2 regions of the Zunongwangia sp. L-65 genome follow, and region 1 is predicted to be linked to the other one. Evidence: riboswitches for the same ligand, from Rfam matches in the RefSeq annotation. Region 1 holds a riboswitch; the other holds the start of a gene.
The links. A riboswitch is a leader RNA that binds a small molecule or an ion and turns the genes downstream of it on or off. The one in region 1 is predicted to bind thiamine pyrophosphate.

Region 1 (10,148 bases):
TTTATAGGTATTGCTATTTCCGGTATCGTGAAAAAGAGAGGCTAAAACAACTATTTCCTTTTCATGCGGAGTTAGGTTCTCGTAATCTGCAATTCGCTGTACGTACTGATATACCTCAAAGGTATGCTGTATATTATGATATGGTAATTTACCACACCTACTATTATTTAGTAAACTATGGCAATGATCCATCGCCAATCTGATTACAGACGTATGTTCTTGATATCTATAATTTAGCATTTCTAGCAACATCATCGCACTTTTTGGGACTTATTAATAACAAGTATTCTGCTTAATAACAAGTATTCTGCCAGGATATTGTAGCAAAGACCTTAAAAGTCAATTTCGAGGCTTAAATTAAATAAAATTGCCAAAAAACAAAACACAAATAAAAAATTTGAGGAATACTTTAAGATAAATTCATAAAAAAAGCCTGATAAAATAATCAGGCTTTTCGTTTTTAGATTATAGCTACTGTCTTATTGAGGAAACCCAAGCTTCCTTAACACCCCATTCTTTATTCGGGGTATCTGATGTTTTGATCACCAGCTCCCCCCCTTCTAAAATTTCCTGCTGTGTTAGCCAGTTTCGGTTTAAAGGTTTTCCATTTAATGTCGCACTTTCCACGTAATAATGATCTTTATTATAGTTAGTCACACTTATTTTAAACGCTTTACCTTTAGGATAATTTATACTTATTTCTTTGAATATAGGTGCGGTTAGGTAATAAACAGGATCTCCTATATTGGCAGGGGAAAGCCCTAAACTTCGCATAACAAACCAGGAAGACATGGTGCCTGCATCATCATCCATTGTTCTTAGGTAGGCTTTAGGTTTATTCTGATAAATTCGGCCTACATAAGGATCAATACCTTTACTATTATCATTAAAATAAGCCTGTACCATAGTATCCAGCAATATTTTACGATACAATTCCTGAGACTTCCATGGCTCTTTAGTAGCATTATACATTCCAGGAACCTGCAAATCTGGTTGATTTGCATGATTGTAATTATGATTTCTGAAAAAAGTATCCAATTCTTCCAAAAACTGGTCTTCCCCACCGGCCAACTGTTTAAGTCCGTTCAAATCAAAAGGAACAAACCAGCGGTACTGCCAGATAGTTCCCTGATATAAGCCTCTTGCCTGCATGCGATCTACATCATTACGTGTGATATCTTTAAAATCTTTGTTCCAGTATTCCTTATAATCTAGTGATTTTGTTATGTATTTATTGTACAATGTAGTATCGCCATCAATCTTCATTAACTGCGCCATGGCCCAATTATCATAAGAGGATTCTAAAGCCTTATCTGGTGCTCCATAATCCAAACTTTCAGCATCTTTAATCAGGGAATCTTTAATTCTTTTAATATCTACTTCATACCCCTTATTATAGGCATCCAGTAAAACCACCATGGCATGCTCTGTCCTAACGGTTGGTGCAGGCTCGTAATCTGTTGCCCAATTCTTCTTTCCGAAGGCATATAAATTCTCTATGGACTTTACTATATCTCTATAACGATCAGGATAAGCCATAGAAAGCATGGGTAATTGCTCACGGTAATTATCCCAAATGGCCCAACCACTATAAATAGTACCTTCGGTTTTTTGCAAAGTACCATCGATCGCAGGATATGTTCCATCTTCCTCAGAAACGATATAAGGAGATTGCAATCCGCGATATAATAATGAATAAAAAAGATCTTCCCGATCTTCTTCACCTTCAACACTAATTCGGCTTAAAGCTTTTTCCCATGCTGCGCTGGCTTCTTTTTTTAGGTTTTCATAAGAGATATTTTCAATTTTCTGAGAAGCATATTCTTTAGAAACCGAAGAAAAGCCTATTAACACCTGTACTTCTTTAGAATTATCTTCTGCTTTTGCCATTATCTCGTGATCTGAAATTTGAGCTATCTCAGCCATATTTTTTAGCTGAATTTCATAATAAAAACGATAGGTACCAGCGTGACAGGTTGTTTTGGTAGCTATAACCCCGCTTATTTTATTATCCTTAATTTCGTGTTCTTCTGAAACAAATCTATTGGAAAGCGCAAATGAGAGATCAATAAACAATCCACCTTTTTCACCATTAAAGTTATACTGATGGATCCCAAAATTGTGTGTTACACTCATCGCAGCATCGATCCCATTTTCAAAACTTACTTCATAAAACCCAGGTTTTGCATGCTCTGTTACTTTGCGTAATTCGGTTTCCTTATTATCGTTTAAAATGGGTTTAATAAGGATATTACCGCCACTACCAGTACACCCCACACCTTCTAAATGTGTATGGGTAAAACCATCAAACTCTTTAGCGTAATGCTCGTAACCGGTATGGTTATGCGGATTGGTATGTGGACCGATGCTCATCATGTTAAAAGGGGTTGATGCTGATGGGGACATTTGGCCATGATCACCAGAAGATCCTAAAAAAACATTCACCTTATCCGTAATATTGGCCGATTTCGATGTTTTTTCTTGAGATTTAGGCTGGCAGGCCACACATAGTGCTACAGCAATTGCAGCAATCATTCTTTTCATAATTAGGGTCATTTAAATTTTTCGAAATTGGGGATAAAATTAAAGGAAACCTCGCAAAGCAAGGTTTCCTAAAAATTAACTATTATCAAAACTATACAAATATGTACCTAGGGCATAGGGAAAACATCAGTTTTTTGTGCGAGTTTATCCCATTCTGTTTTTAATTCTTCCAACTTATCAGGATGAGTTTCGGCAAGATCATTAAGCTCTGTACGATCTTCCGCTAGATTATATAGTTCCCAGTCAGCATTCCCATCAAGTTTTACGGCTTTCCAATCCCCTTTTCTAAGCGCTCTGGATCCAAAATGTTCCCAAAAAAGAACATCATTCACATCCTCCTCAGAAGCACCTGTAATTACGGGGAGCATTGATTTTCCTTCAGTAGGCGTAATATTTCTTCCCTTATATTTTTCAGGATAATCCACCCTGGCAAGATCTAAAATCGTAGGCATCATATCGATAATATGAGCAGTTTGAGATTTTACAGTACCTCTCTCTTTAATTCCTTTGGGCCAGTGCACAATAAACGGAGAAGTTATTCCGCCTTCATACACTCTGGCTTTCCAATATCTAAAAGGTGTGTTTGCCGTATTTGCCCATTGTGGACCAATACCCGCATGTACCACCTGCGATCCTGGTAGAGCTTCTTCACTTTTATCTACCGGAAATGCTACTGCTCTACCATCCCTGGTTTGACCGGCACGATCAAAACCGGGACCGTACTGCGAAGGTCGCTCTGAACTTGCTCCGTTATCAGACATAAAGAAGATCACCGTATTTTCCAGCTCGCCTGTTTCTTCTAATTTATCAATAAGTTTACCAATGTTTTGATCCATACGATCTACCATTGCGGCATGTACCGCCATCGCCTGGCTGTCCCATTTTTCGTTTGGATTTTCTTCCCAGTTAAGATCCTTAAACATGAATTCTGATAATTTGGCGATATCTCCCTGTAAGATACCTTTCTCTACCAGTCTTTTATATCGATCTTCACGGGTTTGACGCCAACCTTTAGTGAAGGTATCTTTATATTTGGCTATTTCTTCTTCTGGGGCCATAAGCGGCCAGTGTGGTGCACAATGAGCAACATACAGAAAGAATGGATCCTTTTTCTGTACAAAATCCTCTATATACGCAACAGCTGTATCGCCAATGGCATCTGTATAATAAAAATCTTCTGGAACATCTTTAACCTGCGCTGTTCCGTTCACTAAACTAAACGGATCGAAATAATCTACCACCCCCCAAATATTTCCATAGTATTTATCAAAACCTCTTGAGGTAGGATAACTAAGTGTATCTGAAAACGCCCCATGTTCTTCCTGATGACTAAGCCATTTTAACTGCGCTTCGTTATTTAAGGCATTGGTTTCGGAAACATGCCATTTTCCCGCCATAGCGGTTTGATAACCGGCTTGTTTTAAAGCTTCAGCAATCGTAACGGTATTAGAATCTAAGGTGCCACGATAACCGGGTTTCCCCATATCCATTGTCATTCTACCGATCCCGGCCTGGTGTGGATATTGTCCCGTTAACAAAGCCGCCCTACTTGGGCAACAGCGTGATGTATTATAAAAAGAGTTAAAACGAAGTCCGTTTTCTGCTAAACGATCTAAACTTGGCGTATTAATCTCACCACCATAACTACCAAGATCTGAAAAGCCAAGATCGTCAGCCATAATCACCACAATGTTCGGACGTTCATCTTCCTGATTTTCAACATTTTCAGTTGAATTTTTACAGCTGAAGTTTAAAGCTAACGCACTACAGAGCCCTAACGACATAAATCGATTTAGCTTTTTGGATGTAAAAAAATTTAAATAATACATATTTAGATAACTAATTTTCGGATTGGGTTAAAAATAGAAAAAAATCTTAATTATAAAAAAAGAAATATATTGAAAACGAGAACAATATCCATAAGAGAATGCCTGAGTGTTTTATAAATCAAGAACCACGGGTCCGCCCATCAAATATGTACAGGATTAACCTTTTAGAATTTCAAAGCAAGACTTGGGATATTATACCTTTTTGGCGGTGCCAATAAAAAAAGCCTCTCCGTTAAGAAAGGCTTTTAAATTGCATTAGGTTAGGTGTAATGCAGTTTTATCGAAATAACGAAAATCTCTTTTAAAAGATTCGTCCTAATTATAACGTTTAGCCATATACTTTATTTTCTAAAATTGTATTTTTTATCCGTGAATCGGGATTAAATGTTATGGTCCAGTTTTGATAGCTATCAGGGTTGGGATGTCCGGAAATGAAAATTTTTGTTTAGTAAACTACCTCGGGGCATTCGATAAATACAAGATTTCAATTCCGAGGCAAGCCTCGGGGTATTAAACCCTTTGGCGGTGCCAATAAAGGCTTTATGCTACGAAGTCGCTTCTAAAATTTTAAGATCGCTCTTCTATTAATTTTTTACGATGTTTAATACCCCAGGAACTTAAAGCTTCTAAAATATCAGATAAAGAATTACTATAATCGGTAAGTTCGTATTCTATAATTACAGGAGTATCGGTATAGACTTTGCGTTCTACAAAACCATTAAGTTCCAGGTCTTTTAATTCCCTGGATAACATTCTTGCCGAAATATCCAAAGCGCGTTGCAGCTCGTTGAAACGTTTATTTCCTTCTTTAAGGGCGATGATTATTTTAAGCTTCCACTTTCCACCTATGGCGTACAGCGCATCATCGATAGCCCCTAATTTACTTTCACAAGCTTTTTTTTCTAATAATTCTTTCATCCTTGTAAGACTAACAAATTGTATATCACTTACATTTAGTTTATTACTAACTTTTGTATACCAAATATACATATTTTTAAAAAAGAAATTAAAAAACAGCGTAAGTAAAAGGTTTTAAATAAGACTAAAACTTAAAATTACGCTACTTGGATACATCGCTCTTGTTACGATTATCTGTTATAATGATCTAATAAAAATTGCTATGAATAGAACAACTACCAGACAGCTTCCCTTCCTTATCAATCAAAATATATATGAATCCAAAGTAGTTGAAGGCACCATTATTATACCCGATATTAGTGGTTTTAGTCGATTTGTAGAGACTACAGATGTCGCTACCGGCAAACTGGTTATATCTAAATTACTCAATGCCATTATAAAGAGTAATGTATTAGACCTTCAGATTTCAGAAATTGAAGGTGACGCGGTATTGTTTTTCAAATATGGAAAAAGAATATCGGCAAAAGATATTCTTCACCAGTTTTGTTTAATGAAAGAGGTTTTTAACCAGGAAGTGAATTTTTTAGAAGAAGAATTTGAGCTAAATATTGATCTTTCCTTAAAACTAATAGCGCATTATGGCGCCCTGGCGCAATATAATATTGGTAAATTCGAAAAGCTTTATGGACAAACAGTCATTGAAGCACATCATTTACTAAAAAATTCGGTTGCAAGTAATACTTATGTATTGCTCACCGATGCTTTATTGGATGCTGAAGTAAATTCTGAATTAAAGAATCTCAACAAATTTGTTGAAAATACCATTTGTGAAGTTTACGATGGCATTAAAAAAATATGCTATACATTTTTTGATTTTGAAAATGATCTCTGTAAAAAATGCCTTGCTTAAGAAAGCATTTTAAGTTTTAAAGTTATTTATACATAAAAACCCTCTTTAGCCAAAACTTTAGAGGGTTTTCTATTACAACTTGGAAGATGTTAAAAGCTTATATTTCCTAGGTTTATTTTTTGTATTTCACTTTATCAAAACCGAAATCTTTAAGGTTATCGTGACTAATTTTAATAGCTTCAAGCGGTTTCAGGTCAAAAGTCATATCCTGCTCAACGATATAATATTTCATTCCGGATGCTTTTCTTTCTTTCAGGATTCTATCAAAATCTATAGTTCCCTCTCCTACCGGAGCAAATTTGCCTTCTTCATCCATATCCTTTACATGCCATAATTTAAAGCGCCCAGGATACTTTTTAAAATATGTCACAGGATCTGCACCTGCTTTGGTTACCCAAAACAAATCCATTTGAAAATTCACCAATTCGGGATCTGTATTTTCCAGGAAGTATTCTATAGGTACAATCCCGTTCTCATTTTCCTTAAACTCAAAATCATGATTATGATACAAAAGCGCTAATCCAGCTTTTTTACATTTCTCACCTATGGTATTAAAAGTTTCTACTAAAAAATCCAGATCATCATCCATTCCCATAGTTTGGGTTTCAGGATCAAAAGTAAATCTACCCATGGGTGGCACTGGGATCACAAAATATTTGAAGCCGGCCTTTTTTACATCTTTAATCATTTGATCCACATTTTCCATAGTCACCCCACCCTGATGACTACTTAATGGTTTTGTATGGTATTTAGAAAGTAATTTTTTAAATTCTTTAGGAGTCATTCCATAGAACTTCCCATCACTATATCCGGCAGCTTCGATATATAAATAACCAATTTCAGAAACCTCATCTATCGTTTCTTCTGGTGCTCTAGCCATTTCATCTCTTACCGTGTACAAAGTCGCTCCACCAAACTGGCGCTGTCCAAACATTGAAAATGAAGTGAGTACTATAAAAAACACTCCTGCCTTACATAAATTCTTTAAACCTGTCATTACTTGTCTAAATTAATACCAGAGACTATTTAACAGTATCTAAAGAATAGCTAAATAATACTCCGTCATTCTTAATATTTTGATTCAATTTTTGCTAAATATACAATAATTAATGTTTCAATGAGAAACAATAATCAATAAAATTTGAGGGGTAATGGCATTATTTCCTTAAAAATTTCATCAGCCCTAAAATTTAAATTACTTTTATATCGCTTTGGGGGTATTCTGAAAAGAATTGAGAGAGTCCCTTTGAACCTGATGCGGTTTAGACCGTCGTAGGGAAAAGTTTTGTGGGTGCATACTCCTATACTTTTTATTTGAATATTTTTCCAAAGCCAAAAAACTAAATTAATATGGAAAATATTCTGTGGCCACATATTCAGCGCTTAAAAACATCAATCCCTTTAATTCACAATATCACCAATTATGTGGTGATGAATAATACCGCTAATGCCTTATTGGCAGCAGGTGCTTCTCCTATAATGGCCCATGCCCAGTCTGAAATTGAAGATATGGTAAACATTTGTCAGGCTCTTGTGGTTAATATCGGAACTTTAGATGAATACTGGAGTACAAGTATGATCAATGCTGCTAAAAAAGCTAATGAACTGAGCAAACCCTGGGTTTTAGATCCTGTTGGTGCAGGAGCAACATCCTATCGCAATGAAATCATAGCTAAATTGCTGGAATTGAAACCTACAATTATCAGAGCCAATGCTTCTGAAATTATGGCTTTAGCCAAAGCTACTAATATCGCTACCAAAGGTGTAGATAGTACTGCCGAAAGTGATGAAGCTATAGAAGCAGCTACTTCTTTACAGAAAGAGTTTGGTGCTGTAATTTGTATTTCGGGTGAAACCGACATTATTATTGGTAAGGACCAAAAGCTTTCCCTTAAAAATGGTAATGCTCTTATGGCTAAAGTTACCGGTATGGGTTGCTCGGCTTCGGCGCTTACCGCTGCTTTTGCCGCAATACTAGAAAATAAATTTGAAGCCACTGTGGCGGCTATGGCCTTAATAGGCGTTTGTGGTGAAATTGCTGCTAAAAGTTCCTCAGGACCGGGAAGTCTGCAACTAACTTTACTCGATAAATTATATAATATTACCGAAGAGGAATTTCGTTCTCATCTTAAAATAGGCGAATAATGCATCCAGATTTTCCCTATCAATTATATCTGGTTATTGCAGAAGAAAGCTGTGTTCATTATCCGCTGCTTCAGGTTGCTAAAATGGCTATTGAGGGCGGCGTAGACATTATACAACTACGCGAGAAAAATTTAAGTACTTCGGTATTTATAAAAAAAGCCGAAGCGCTTAAACAACTAACGGATCAATATAAAATTCCGCTGATCATCAATGATAATCTTGAGGTGGCAAAAGCGGTAGATGCTTTTGGAATACATGTAGGTAATAATGATATTCCTCCCACCCAAATTAAGCAGCAATGGGATAAGCATAAAGCAATTGGTTACTCTATAGAATATTTGGAACAACTTAAAAATGAGCAAACGGAAGTGGCCAATCACCTGGGAATTAGTCCAGTTTACAGCACCGCCACCAAAACCGATACGGTAACTGAATGGGGCATTGAAGGGATCAAAAAAATACGCACATTAACCACCAAACCGCTAATTGCCATTGGTCGTATGGATGCCGGTAACGCCGGTGAAATTATAAAAGCAGGTGCCGACTGTATTGCGGTAGTTTCAGCGATTTGCGCTTCAAAATACCCTGAAAAAACGGCTAAAAATATTAAAACTCAAATTTATAAACATCGGAATGAAAACATATAAGTATGCTTCAGCTTTAACCATCGCAGGTTTTGATGGTAGTGGCGGTGCCGGAATACAGGCCGATATTAAAACTTTTTCGGCTTTGGGCTGTTATGCCACTTCTGTTTTAACAGCACTTCCCGTCCAGAATACGACCGGAGTAAAAAATATTTTCCCCATTCCCTACCAGGCGGTGTCTGAACAAATTGACAGTATTTTTGAAGATATATTCCCTAATGCCGTAAAAATAGGAATGGTACATACGCCAGAACTAGTTGAAAGCATTGTTTCGGCACTACAAAAATATCCAAAAACACCTTTGGTTTTTGATCCGGTAATGGTTGCGACAAGCGGGCATAAATTAATTGAAGACCAAACGATTGAAACAATTATTGAAAAGTTATTTCCATTAGCCGATGTAATCACTCCCAACATGGATGAAGCTGCGGTGTTAGCTAAAATGAAAGTCGAAAATTTGGCTGATATGAAAAAAGCAGGTGAGAAAATAATGAATCTTGGCTGCAAATCTGTTTTGATGAAAGGAGGACATCTAAGGAGCGATAAAATAACCTCGCTTTACTTTACGCCAGATGGGAAAGTTTACGATTATGAGTTCGAGAAGTTCAACACCAATAACACTCATGGTTCTGGATGCACCTTATCCTCTGCAATTGCTGCTTATCTAGCCACAGGTAAAAACCTAATTGAAGCGGTAAAACTGGGACAGGAATTTGCACATAGTGCTATCTATCACGGAAAAAATGTAAAAACCGGAAAAGGAAATGGCCCTTTAAATCACTTTTTTAACCCACTAAAATTAATAAAAAATGAGTTGGAGTAAAGAAACCTGGCAAACTATACGGCCAATTTATAATCGAATTATTGAAATGCCTTTTATAACCGAATTAATGGACGGTGATTTGCCATTAGAAAAATTTCAGTTTTATATGAGTCAGGATTCGGCTTATCTGGAAAATTTTGGGAGAGCATTAGCTCTAATTGCGGCACGCGCTTACGATACTGAAAATACACTGGCTTTTCTTCAATTTGCAGAAAATGCTATTATTGTTGAAAATGTCTTACACGAATCTTATTTTAAAGAATTTGGTGTTTCAGAAAAGGCCATTATTCAACCGGCATGTCACCATTATATTCATTTTTTAAAAAGTATGGCTGCACTAGAGAATCTCGAAGTTGCTATGGCTGCGGTTCTTCCTTGTTTTTGGATTTATAAAG
Region 2 (10,148 bases), on a different contig from region 1:
CATGCTCGATAACATCTGCATTTACCTGCTGAGATTGTAGAAATTCGGTAGCTACTTTTGGCCCAACCGTCTCATCTCCATTATGAAATTTAGAATCGGCAATATCATGAAGTAATGCGCCAAGCTGAATGATAAAATCATTGGCCTCTTCTGTCTTAGCGATAAGTTTAGCATTATTTAAAACACGTTCTATATGAAACCAGTCATGCCCACCTTCAGCGTTTTTAAGTGTATCTTTTACAAACTGAATGGTGTTTTCAATAATCAAATCTTTGTTAGTCATAGTTTATCGAATATCAGCAATTATTGTACGCTCTACCAGGGCTACCAGGCTTTCCGGATCGGTAGAATCGATTTCAATAGGTTTATGAACTTTCATTCGTAATTTTACCCCTATTGTTAAAGGGAAACTTCCATCCTTTAAAAGTTGCCAGCAGTTATTAATGGTTATTGGTACCACCAGCGCATGTGGCATCTGCTTAAAAAGTATCTGCATTCCACTGGCCGCAAATTTTTTAGGTTGGCCATCTCGACTTCTTGTACCCTCAGGAAAGATTACGGCAGAGCGATTGGTCTCTTTTAAATATTTGGCAAATTTTGCCATTTTCAATAAACTTTCTCTACGGTTTTTACGATCGATTAAAACCGATCCACCATGTCTTAAATTAAAAGAAATACTGGGAATCCCTTTGCCCAGTTCTTTTTTACTAACAAATTTGGGATGGTGTTTTCTTAAATACCAGATAATGGGTGGGATATCGTACACGCCCTGATGGTTAGCAACAAATATACATGGGCGCTCTACCGGGATATTATGTTCGTTTTCAACCACAAATCGTGTTCCCAATATGTTAAGGCAACGCAGCAAGAAAAAATTAAAAATATCTACACTTTTTTTATGCGCAGAATAACCTCCCAATTTTAATGATACCCATTGGACTGGATGAAATATTAGTAAGGTAAGAAAGAAAAAAAAGTAAAAAATTACCGTTAATGGATATGATAGTATTTTCTTCATTATGCAGTTTAAAACTACAAAAATAAGTTTTTAAAGGAAATAGCCACAGATTTCTTATACGATCATTCCATGTCGCATTCTGGGCAATATGGGAAAACAATGGAGATAAAAAAACCGACAAGCAATTTGTCGGTTTTTGATATTTTAAATGTGAATGCTGCTTAGCAAAATTCGTCGTAAGCACCGGTAAGGTTCTCTGCAATCATTTCAGCAGGACGTCCTTCAATATGGTGGCGCTCTAACATGTGTACCAGCTCACCATCTTTAAATAAGGCCATAGAAGGCGACGAAGGAGGGAACGGTACCATAAAACCACGAGCAACATCAGTAGCTTCGCGATCTACACCGGCAAAAACGGTATATAAGTTATCTGGAGTTTTTGCATTTTGTAAAGACATTCTGGCACCAGGACGAGCATTTGCTGCAGCACATCCGCAAACCGAATTTACTACAACTAACGTAGTTCCTTCTTTTTTCATTGCCGCTTCTACATCTTCTACGGTATGTAATTCTTCAAAACCTATGCTAGTAAGATCTTCACGCATTGGCTTTACTAAATCTGCTGGATACATATATTGTAATTTATTATTAGACTTTATTAGTTTACAAAGATATTAAATTAAGTTCAGCTTCATGAAAGTCAGCCGTTAAACCTAATTTCTTATAAAGTTGTCGTGCGTAAATCCCTACCCTTACAATAAAAGCCGTTAGTTTTGTAAATGTTATCTTTGCTAAAAAATTTCGATCTATGATAAAGTGGCTTTTAGCTGTTTTAGGTTTTATGTACATGCGATATCCCGGGGCCATTATTGGTTTTATCATTGGGACACTTTTAGATAATTGGAATCGCAGCAGTGGTGGCTTTTTACAGTCGATGATGGGAGGGAAGCAGTCGTCGTCGGTAAGTCCGGGTGATTTTGAACTCAATTTATTGTCACTTTGCGCCCTGGTTATTAAAGCAGATGGTAAAGTTTCGCAAACCGAACTGGATTATGTGCGTTCCTATTTTGTTCGTGCTTATGGGAAAGAACGGGCCAATGCTACGTTTAGAACTTTTAATGATGTCATTAAAAACCGCGAATTATCGGCCTCCCGAATTTCACAATATTTGGCCAGCCGTACTCAGTATCCCACCCGATTGCAAATTACGCACTTTTTATTTGGGATTGCCCAGGCCGATGGCTCGGTAAGTACCTCAGAGGCTAATATGATCCAGCAAATCGCCAGTTATCTTAAGATTGGTGCTAAGGATTTTGAAAGTATTAAGGCCATGTTTCTTAAGCAAACGCCAGAGAGTGCTTATAAAATACTGGAGATCGATAAATCAGCCTCAGATGCCGATGTGAAAAAAGCCTATCGTAAAATGGTAAAGAAATATCACCCCGATAAGTTAGAACACATGGATGAGGCTTATAAAAAAGGGGCTCGTGAGAAATTTGATAAAGTACAGGAAGCCTACGAAACCATCCAGAAAGAACGCGGCTTCTAAGGCTCATCGAGCCATTTGTAATTGATGTAGTAAATGTTGGAGGCTTAATATAGACGTTGCCTGCGGCCGGGCTTTACGCTACAATCTTATGCTCGTTCCTCACCAAAGGATTTTCACTGCAATCCCTAACGCAAATTATTTTTGGATGGTTACGCAACTATTTAGTTGTTTAGGTATCTATTTATAAAACAGGGATTTATGAGAGCTACTTTACGATTTTTATTTTTACTGGTGTTTTTGTTAGGTTGTGCAGGTGATGATGATGAGGAAATTGAATGTTTTTTGGAAGAAAATGCGCTTTTAGACTCTTATTATTCTCCGCAATTTTTAATAAGACTGGTAGATGCTTCGGGGGAAAATCTTCTTGAAAACGGAAGTATTGATCCAGAGATTATTACGATACAATCAGATTCGGGGAATTCTGATTTTGTTTATATTCCCGAAATTGAAAATGCAGCACCTAATTCTATAGCTAGTGAAATTCAATATTCTCTGGGAGTATTTATGCTAGGCGGTAAGGAAACTTATCAATATCGAATAAGTGTAGAGGGATTTGAAACGACCGATTTGGTGATTCGGGCAGAACAAATTGAAGAACCTTGTTATTCTTATATTATTCCGATAAGTGCATCGATAAATGGGGAAGTTCTAGCGCAGATAGAGGTTTCTGAAACTGAGCTGCTTGTTATTCTGCCTTTAGTAGCGAAATAATGATATGCACTTAACTTACTTGATGCTTATCAACTCCATCATTTTTTTAGTCGTTAAATATTCAAATTCGCGGTTTTTAACCTTAAATTTTTCGTCTAAAATTAGGATCACTGGTAAGCTAAATTCAAAGTTTTCTCGACTAGCTAATAGAAGTGGAATCTGATGAATGCCATTTCGCATGCTTTCGGCTTGTTGATTATAGAATTTCTGGCCCTCAAAATTAATTGTATCAGTACTTTCGGCATTCATTTTAACCGCGTAGAAATCAGAGTTTAATTTTTCAATTATTTCAGCATTTTTAAATGCATTTTGCTCCATCTTTTTGCAGTACACGCACCAATCGGCGTAGAAATAGATAAAAGTTTTTTTCGGTTTTCTGGCTAAAGAATTTTCTAATTGCTCAAAATTCAACCAGTTTATAGTATTGATTTTCTGGCTATAGCTGAGTATGGGCAAGGCTAAGAAAAGGATGAATATTTGAAGATTTTTAATCATTTTTTTAGCCATTACTATCTACTGTAAACTGTAACTTTCTATTTATCCTTCAGCTTTTTTAAGAGCAAATCATTTCCGTCGAATTCGGCATAGGTATAATGTGTAATCCAGTCGCCGGTATTGATATATTTAGAATCTTCTTTCAGCTTAATTTCCATAGGTAAATGGCGGTGACCAAAAAGAAAATAATCATAATGTTTAGTTTCCAGTTTACGCTTACAATACTGGATTAACCATTCGTTATCTTCACCTAAGAATTCAGCATCTTCATCTCCTGAGATGAGCTTATTTTTTACTGAAAAATATTGGGCTAACGGAATGCCAATATCAGGATGCAGCCAACGATACAACCATTTTGCAAAGGGATTGGTAAATACCTTTTTCATCCGCTTATAACCATAATCTCCCGGACCAAGTCCGTCCCCATGACCTATTAAAAAATTCTTTCCGTTAAATTCAAATTCCTGTGGTTTGCGATAGGTGGGGATATTTAGTTCTTCTTCAAAATAATTTTCCATCCATAGGTCGTGATTTCCGATGAAAAAATAGATGGGAATACCACTGTCTTTTAGTTCGGCCAGTTTTCCTAAAACTCTAACAAAGCCTTTAGGCACAGCATGTTTATATTCAAACCAAAAATCAAAAAGATCACCTAGCAAAAAAATAGCAGCGGCATCTTCTTTAATTTCATCCAACCATTTAACGAATATCGCCTCTCTGGTTTTACTGGCTTCTTTGGTGGGAGCACCTAAGTGATTATCACTAGTAAAATATACTTTTTTTTCTTCGGGAATGATCATTGCTCGTTACTTAACTTTTACAAAGTTAACAGAAACTTGTAAAGCACGATTAGTTTCTGTTTTCAGAATACGCTATTAATTTCTGGAGGTCTTTTATCGACCCCCCATTAGTGACTTTAAAACCGTTTTCTTTTAAAATTTTGCTGGCTTTTACACTGCGTATTCCATGTGCGCAATAGGTGATATAATTAAGCTCTTTATTTAACTTTTTAAGACTGTCTGAATTTATAATGCCCAGCGGAAAATTAATGGCATTTTTTATATGTCCCTGCTTAAATTCCCTTGGAGTGCGAACATCTAAAATTTGAAACTGACTAATATTCTTTCCTTTCAGCGATTGGTCTCTTTTTCTGTTGTTATAGTTTTTCAGCACAAAATAGGAGCCCAACAGTATTACGATGACAATGGCAGGAATAATCGGATTCATTTTTTAGTTTACTCAGTAAGATATCAAAAGTCTCGAAAATCAAGATTTCTAATTATCAATTGCATACCACTCTGCAAAGCTGCTTTCGGTTTCCTGAAGTTTTAAAGAATGTAGTTGAATATGATCCGGTAAATGTTTCTTTATTTTTTCAGCAAAATCAATTACCATATTCTCACTGGTGGGTTGATAGTCTACTAAAATTACATGATGACCACGGTTTTTTAATTCTTTGGCAAGCTCGATATGTGGGGTGTTTTGATTAAAAACTGTAGCATGATCAAATTGGTCTACAATTTCAGATTTCACGATCTTTTTTAGATCACCAAAATCGATTACCATTCCGTATTTTACATTTTCAGTATCTGTGATTGGCTCTCCAATAACAGTTACGCTAAGTTTATAACTGTGGCCGTGAACATTGCGGCACTTGCCATCATAGCCGTAAAGCGCGTGTCCTGTTTCAAAAGAAAATTGTTTGGTAATCCTGATTTTTGCCATACCGAAATTTTAAGTCTGCCTTGTGTAATTATTTTCCCTGTAAAATTTAAGCTGAAATTATATAAGATCGACTCTGGATTTTTCAGGGAATATTTAGAAGCAAAGGTATTAAAAGTGTATCCAATTTTGAAGATTATAGCTTCAGCATTTTTTTATCCCGGAAAATTTGAGTTAACTTTGAAAATGTAAACTTTAGGGGTGCCAATTAAATTTGGCTGAGATAACACCCTTTGAACCTGATCCAGATTAGCATCTGCGAAGGAAAAAGTACGAAAATTTTGAATCGAATATGGCCAATATCAGGCTGAAATCTTTTTGATTTATTTAAAAACCAGACTTACTATTTATAATCTGGTTTAAGAGTAAAAATTAAATTTCGGTTCATAGCTCGTGGATTTACCACGAAGTTACTCACTTTTCTTCAGGGACAATTCCCCTTGGTTTACAGCTATTAAAAATCTAAGGATATGATAACTGTAAACGTAAACAACCAAAATCATTCTTTTAAAGAACCGGTAAAGCTTGATGAACTGCTGGAGCAGCTGAATATTCAGCCTTTAGGAATTGCAATCGCTATTAACAACGAGATTATTTCTAAACCCCAATGGGAGCATACCCTGTTGGAAGAAGGAAATAACGTACTGGTGATTCGTGCTACGCAGGGTGGTTGATTGATTTACAATAGTAATCGAATTTTAAAAATCAATCTAAACCTTTTTAGTATGAAACCTAACCAGTTACCACGGGGAGAAGCCATAAGCAGAACGCCTTTTCCCAACTCAGAAAAAATTTATGTAAAAGGCCAACTTCACGAAAATGTGAAGGTGCCAATGCGTAAGATTAGTCTTGATGATACCCTCGATAAATTTAACGGTATCCGAACGCCAAATGAGCCTGTTTTGGTGTACGATACCAGCGGTGCTTACACCGATCCTAATGTAGAGATCGATGTTCGCCGGGGTTTAAAACCTATTCGCCAGCAATGGATTGCTGCCAGGGAAGATGTGCAGCAGTTAAGCAGACTTTCCTCGGAATACGGCCGGCAACGAGAGGAAAATAAAAAGCTGGAGAAACTTCGATTTCAACGAATCAGGAAACCTTTAAAAGCAAAACCGGGAAAAAATGTCACCCAAATGCATTACGCGCGGAAAGGAATTATTACGCCGGAAATGGAATTTATCGCCATTAGGGAAAATCAGAAACTTCAGGAAATCAATCAGATTACCGAGCAACATCCGGGCGAGAGTTTTGGGGCGAGTATTCCTAAAGTCATTACTCCTGAATTTGTTCGGGATGAGGTAGCGAAAGGACGTGCAATTATCCCTAGTAATATTAACCATCCTGAAAGTGAACCTATGATTGTAGGACGAAACTTTTTGGTAAAGATCAATGCCAATATTGGGAATTCTGCCGTAAGTTCTTCGATTGAAGAGGAAGTAGAAAAAGCAGTTTGGGCATGTCGTTGGGGTGCCGATACGATCATGGATCTTTCTACCGGAAAGAATATTCACGAAACCCGTGAATGGATCCTTCGGAATTCTCCGGTACCCATCGGAACAGTACCTATTTATCAGGCTTTGGAAAAAGTAAATGGAAAAGCTGAAAATCTTACCTGGGAGATCTTTAGAGACACTTTAATTGAACAAGCCGAACAGGGTGTCGATTATTTTACCATTCATGCCGGAGTTCGTTTGCAATATATCCCGCATACTGCAAAACGGGTCACCGGTATCGTGTCTCGAGGAGGTTCGATCATGGCAAAATGGTGTTTGGCGCATCACCAGGAAAGTTTTTTATACACGCATTTTGAGGAAATCTGCGAAATCATGAAAGCTTACGATGTAGCTTTCTCACTGGGCGATGGTTTGCGTCCTGGTTGTATTGCAGATGCGAACGATTATGCGCAGTTTGCCGAATTAGAAACGCTTGGCGAATTAACCAAAATTGCCTGGAAGCACGATGTACAGTGTTTTATTGAAGGTCCCGGGCACATCCCCATGCACATGATTAAAGAAAATATGGACAAACAGTTGGCAGAATGCGGGGAAGCGCCTTTTTATACACTAGGGCCATTAACAACCGATATTGCACCGGGTTATGATCATATCACTAGCGGAATTGGTGCCGCAATGATCGGCTGGTACGGTTGTGCGATGTTGTGTTATGTGACGCCAAAAGAGCATTTGGGTTTACCCAATAAAGAAGATGTAAAGGAAGGTGTGATTACCTATAAAATTGCAGCACATGCGGCCGATTTGGCAAAAGGTCATCCAGGAGCACAGCATCGCGATGATGCCATGAGTAAGGCGAGGTTCGAATTTCGATGGGAAGATCAGTTTAATTTAGCTTTAGATCCCGATACGGCGAGAGCTTATCACGATGAGACCTTACCTTCTGAAAATGCGAAAGTGGCTCATTTTTGTTCGATGTGCGGCCCTAATTTCTGTTCGATGAAGATCACACAGGATGTACGGAATTATGCTAAAGAAAACGGACTCGACAGTGAAGAAGCAATCAAAAAAGGCATGGAAGAGAAATCAGAAGAGTTTAAAAAGAAAGGCAGCGAAGTATATCTGTAGAGGTGTAAGTTTTTAAAGTTGGAAAGTTGGAAAGTTTGAAAGTTAGAAAGGTGAAAGTGGGAAGTTTGCGAGCTTCAAGTAATAACAAAGCTTAAAATTATGCTGATTGTAATTTCTGCGGAAAAGTTGATCGAGAATGAAGAATCTCAGCTGAAATCGATGTTCGATGCAGGTTTAGAAACATTTCATATTCGTAAACCTGAAGTTTCTTTTGAAGAGCTGAAAACCTGGTTAGAAAACTTTGAGCCGGGATATCGTTCTAAAATGGTGCTACATCAGCATCACGAATTAGCACGAGAATTTGGGTTGAAAGGGGTACATCTTCCGGAATATTTCAGAACAAGTATGAAGGAAACTTTAGAAGATTATGTCAACGCATTTCAGCATTTAAAATTTACAGTGAGTACCTCGTTTCATCAAAAAGAAAAGATCTCGAGAACATCGATTTTCGATTACTGTTTTTTGAGTCCGATTTTTAATTCCATCTCTAAAACCGGGTATGTGGGAAAAACGTTTCAAGTCCTGGACATCCAGCAAAAAGTGATCGCGCTTGGCGGGATAGATGCAGCGAAAATTCCACTTGCCTATAATATGGGGTTTTATGGTGTGGCTGTTTTGGGAGCGGTTTGGCTACAGGAAGATCCAATACATAGTTTTATTAAAATTCAGCAACAATATGAGTCAGTTTTCAACTAAACATTCGGTGAATTTACCAAAAGAAATCTCCTGTTTGCATTATATCTCGCAGGGTAAAGATCGCGAGGAACACTTAGCAAATATAACACGTGTTTTAAAGGCAGGTGCAAACTGGATTCAGTTACGAATCAAAGAGATGCCGCAAAAAGAAATACTGAAAACGGCGATTTTGGCAAGGGAATTATGCGCCAAATACAAAGCAAAGCTAATTGTAAATGATCATGTAAAAGTGGCGAAAACCTGTAATGCTGACGGAGTTCATTTGGGACAAGAAGATACAGATGTTTTAGAGGCTAGAAAGATTTTAGGAAAGGATAAAATCATTGGCGGAACGGCGAATACGCTTCAGCATTGTTTGGAGCATCTGGAAAACGGAGTTGATTATATTGGTTTGGGGCCTTTACGATTTACTTCCACCAAAAAGGAACTGAGTCCTGTTCTTGGTTTTTCAGGTTATCAACATTTGATGCAAGACTATCTAAAAAAAGAAAATAGCGTACCGGTGATTGCCATAGGTGGCATTGCATTAAAGGATATTCAGGATCTAAAGAAAATTGGTTTAAGTGGAGTGGCTGTTTCCAGCTTACTAACGCATTCAAAAGATCCCAAAAATGAAATTCAGCATATTTTAGATCGCTTTGCTGTGAGAGTTTAGATTTGAGAAAATAGTCAATTTGATGATGTGGTAATGTGCTGATTTGAAAATGAATTGAATCAGGAGTCAAGAAGTAAGATTCAGGACTAATTTATTTAGAATTTTAAATGAAGATTTGAAGTCACTTTTTGAGAAAACGCTTGTCACTTCGAGTGCTTGCGAGGTAAGGAGCAAATGTATCGAGAAGTGGATTTAAGTTCGTATTTAGATTAGAGAAAATAGCCAATTTGATGATGTGGTAATGTGCTGATTTGAAAATGAATTGAATCAAGAGTCAAGAAGCAAGATTCAGGACTAATTTATTTTGAATGCAAAATGTTGAATTTTAAATGAAGAAATGAATTCACTTTTGAGAAAACGCTTGTCACTTCGAGTGCTTGCGAGGTAAGGAGCAATTGTATCGAGAAGTGAATTTAAGTTCGTATTTAGATTTGAGAAAATAGTCAATTTGATGATGTGGTAATGAGCTGATTTGAAAATGAATTGAAGCAAGATTCAGGACTAATTTATTTTGAATGCTAAATGTTGAATTTTAAATGAAGATCTGAAGTCACTCTTGAGAAACGCTTGTCACTTCGAGTGCTTGCGAGGTAAGGTGCAATTGTATCGAGAAGTGGATTTAAGTTTGTATTTAGATTTGAGAAAATAGCCAATTTGATGATGTGGTAATGTACTGATTTGAAAATGAATTGATTTCAGAATTAAAAATCAAAGTATAAAATTCCCCCTTTTGGTGGGGACTAGGGGAATAAAAAATACAAAATGAAAAAACTAAAAATA

Region 2: it holds a riboswitch for thiamine pyrophosphate, as region 1 does, so the genes downstream of both, thiS (sulfur carrier protein ThiS) here and thiM (hydroxyethylthiazole kinase) in region 1, are expected to answer to the same signal.

The regions. Positions count from the first base shown of each region.
Region 1 is NZ_JBSXOK010000064.1:128,005-138,152, reverse strand. It holds gene AC13DP_RS12145 (HD domain-containing protein) at 1-255, opposite strand, end outside; gene AC13DP_RS12140 (glycoside hydrolase domain-containing protein) at 472-2,544, opposite strand; gene AC13DP_RS12135 (arylsulfatase) at 2,652-4,328, opposite strand; gene AC13DP_RS12130 (winged helix-turn-helix transcriptional regulator) at 4,941-5,291, opposite strand; gene AC13DP_RS12125 (DUF2652 domain-containing protein) at 5,494-6,141, shown strand; gene AC13DP_RS12120 (sugar phosphate isomerase/epimerase family protein) at 6,254-7,138, opposite strand; TPP riboswitch at 7,345-7,437, shown strand; gene thiM (hydroxyethylthiazole kinase) at 7,492-8,286, shown strand; gene thiE (thiamine phosphate synthase) at 8,286-8,933, shown strand; gene thiD (bifunctional hydroxymethylpyrimidine kinase/phosphomethylpyrimidine kinase) at 8,920-9,753, shown strand; gene tenA (thiaminase II) at 9,740-10,148, shown strand, end outside.
Region 2 is NZ_JBSXOK010000068.1:99,764-109,911, forward strand. It holds gene AC13DP_RS13715 (HD domain-containing protein) at 1-283, opposite strand, end outside; gene AC13DP_RS13720 (lysophospholipid acyltransferase family protein) at 287-1,018, opposite strand; gene AC13DP_RS13725 (BrxA/BrxB family bacilliredoxin) at 1,180-1,590, opposite strand; gene AC13DP_RS13730 (TerB family tellurite resistance protein) at 1,767-2,507, shown strand; gene AC13DP_RS13735 (hypothetical protein) at 2,706-3,218, shown strand; gene AC13DP_RS13740 (thioredoxin family protein) at 3,234-3,713, opposite strand; gene AC13DP_RS13745 (UDP-2,3-diacylglucosamine diphosphatase) at 3,752-4,513, opposite strand; gene AC13DP_RS13750 (rhodanese-like domain-containing protein) at 4,563-4,940, opposite strand; gene AC13DP_RS13755 (6-pyruvoyl trahydropterin synthase family protein) at 4,989-5,438, opposite strand; TPP riboswitch at 5,623-5,719, shown strand; gene thiS (sulfur carrier protein ThiS) at 5,906-6,109, shown strand; gene thiC (phosphomethylpyrimidine synthase ThiC) at 6,161-8,017, shown strand; gene AC13DP_RS13770 (thiamine phosphate synthase) at 8,117-8,713, shown strand; gene AC13DP_RS13775 (thiamine phosphate synthase) at 8,694-9,368, shown strand; gene AC13DP_RS13780 (thiazole synthase) at 10,131-10,148, shown strand, end outside.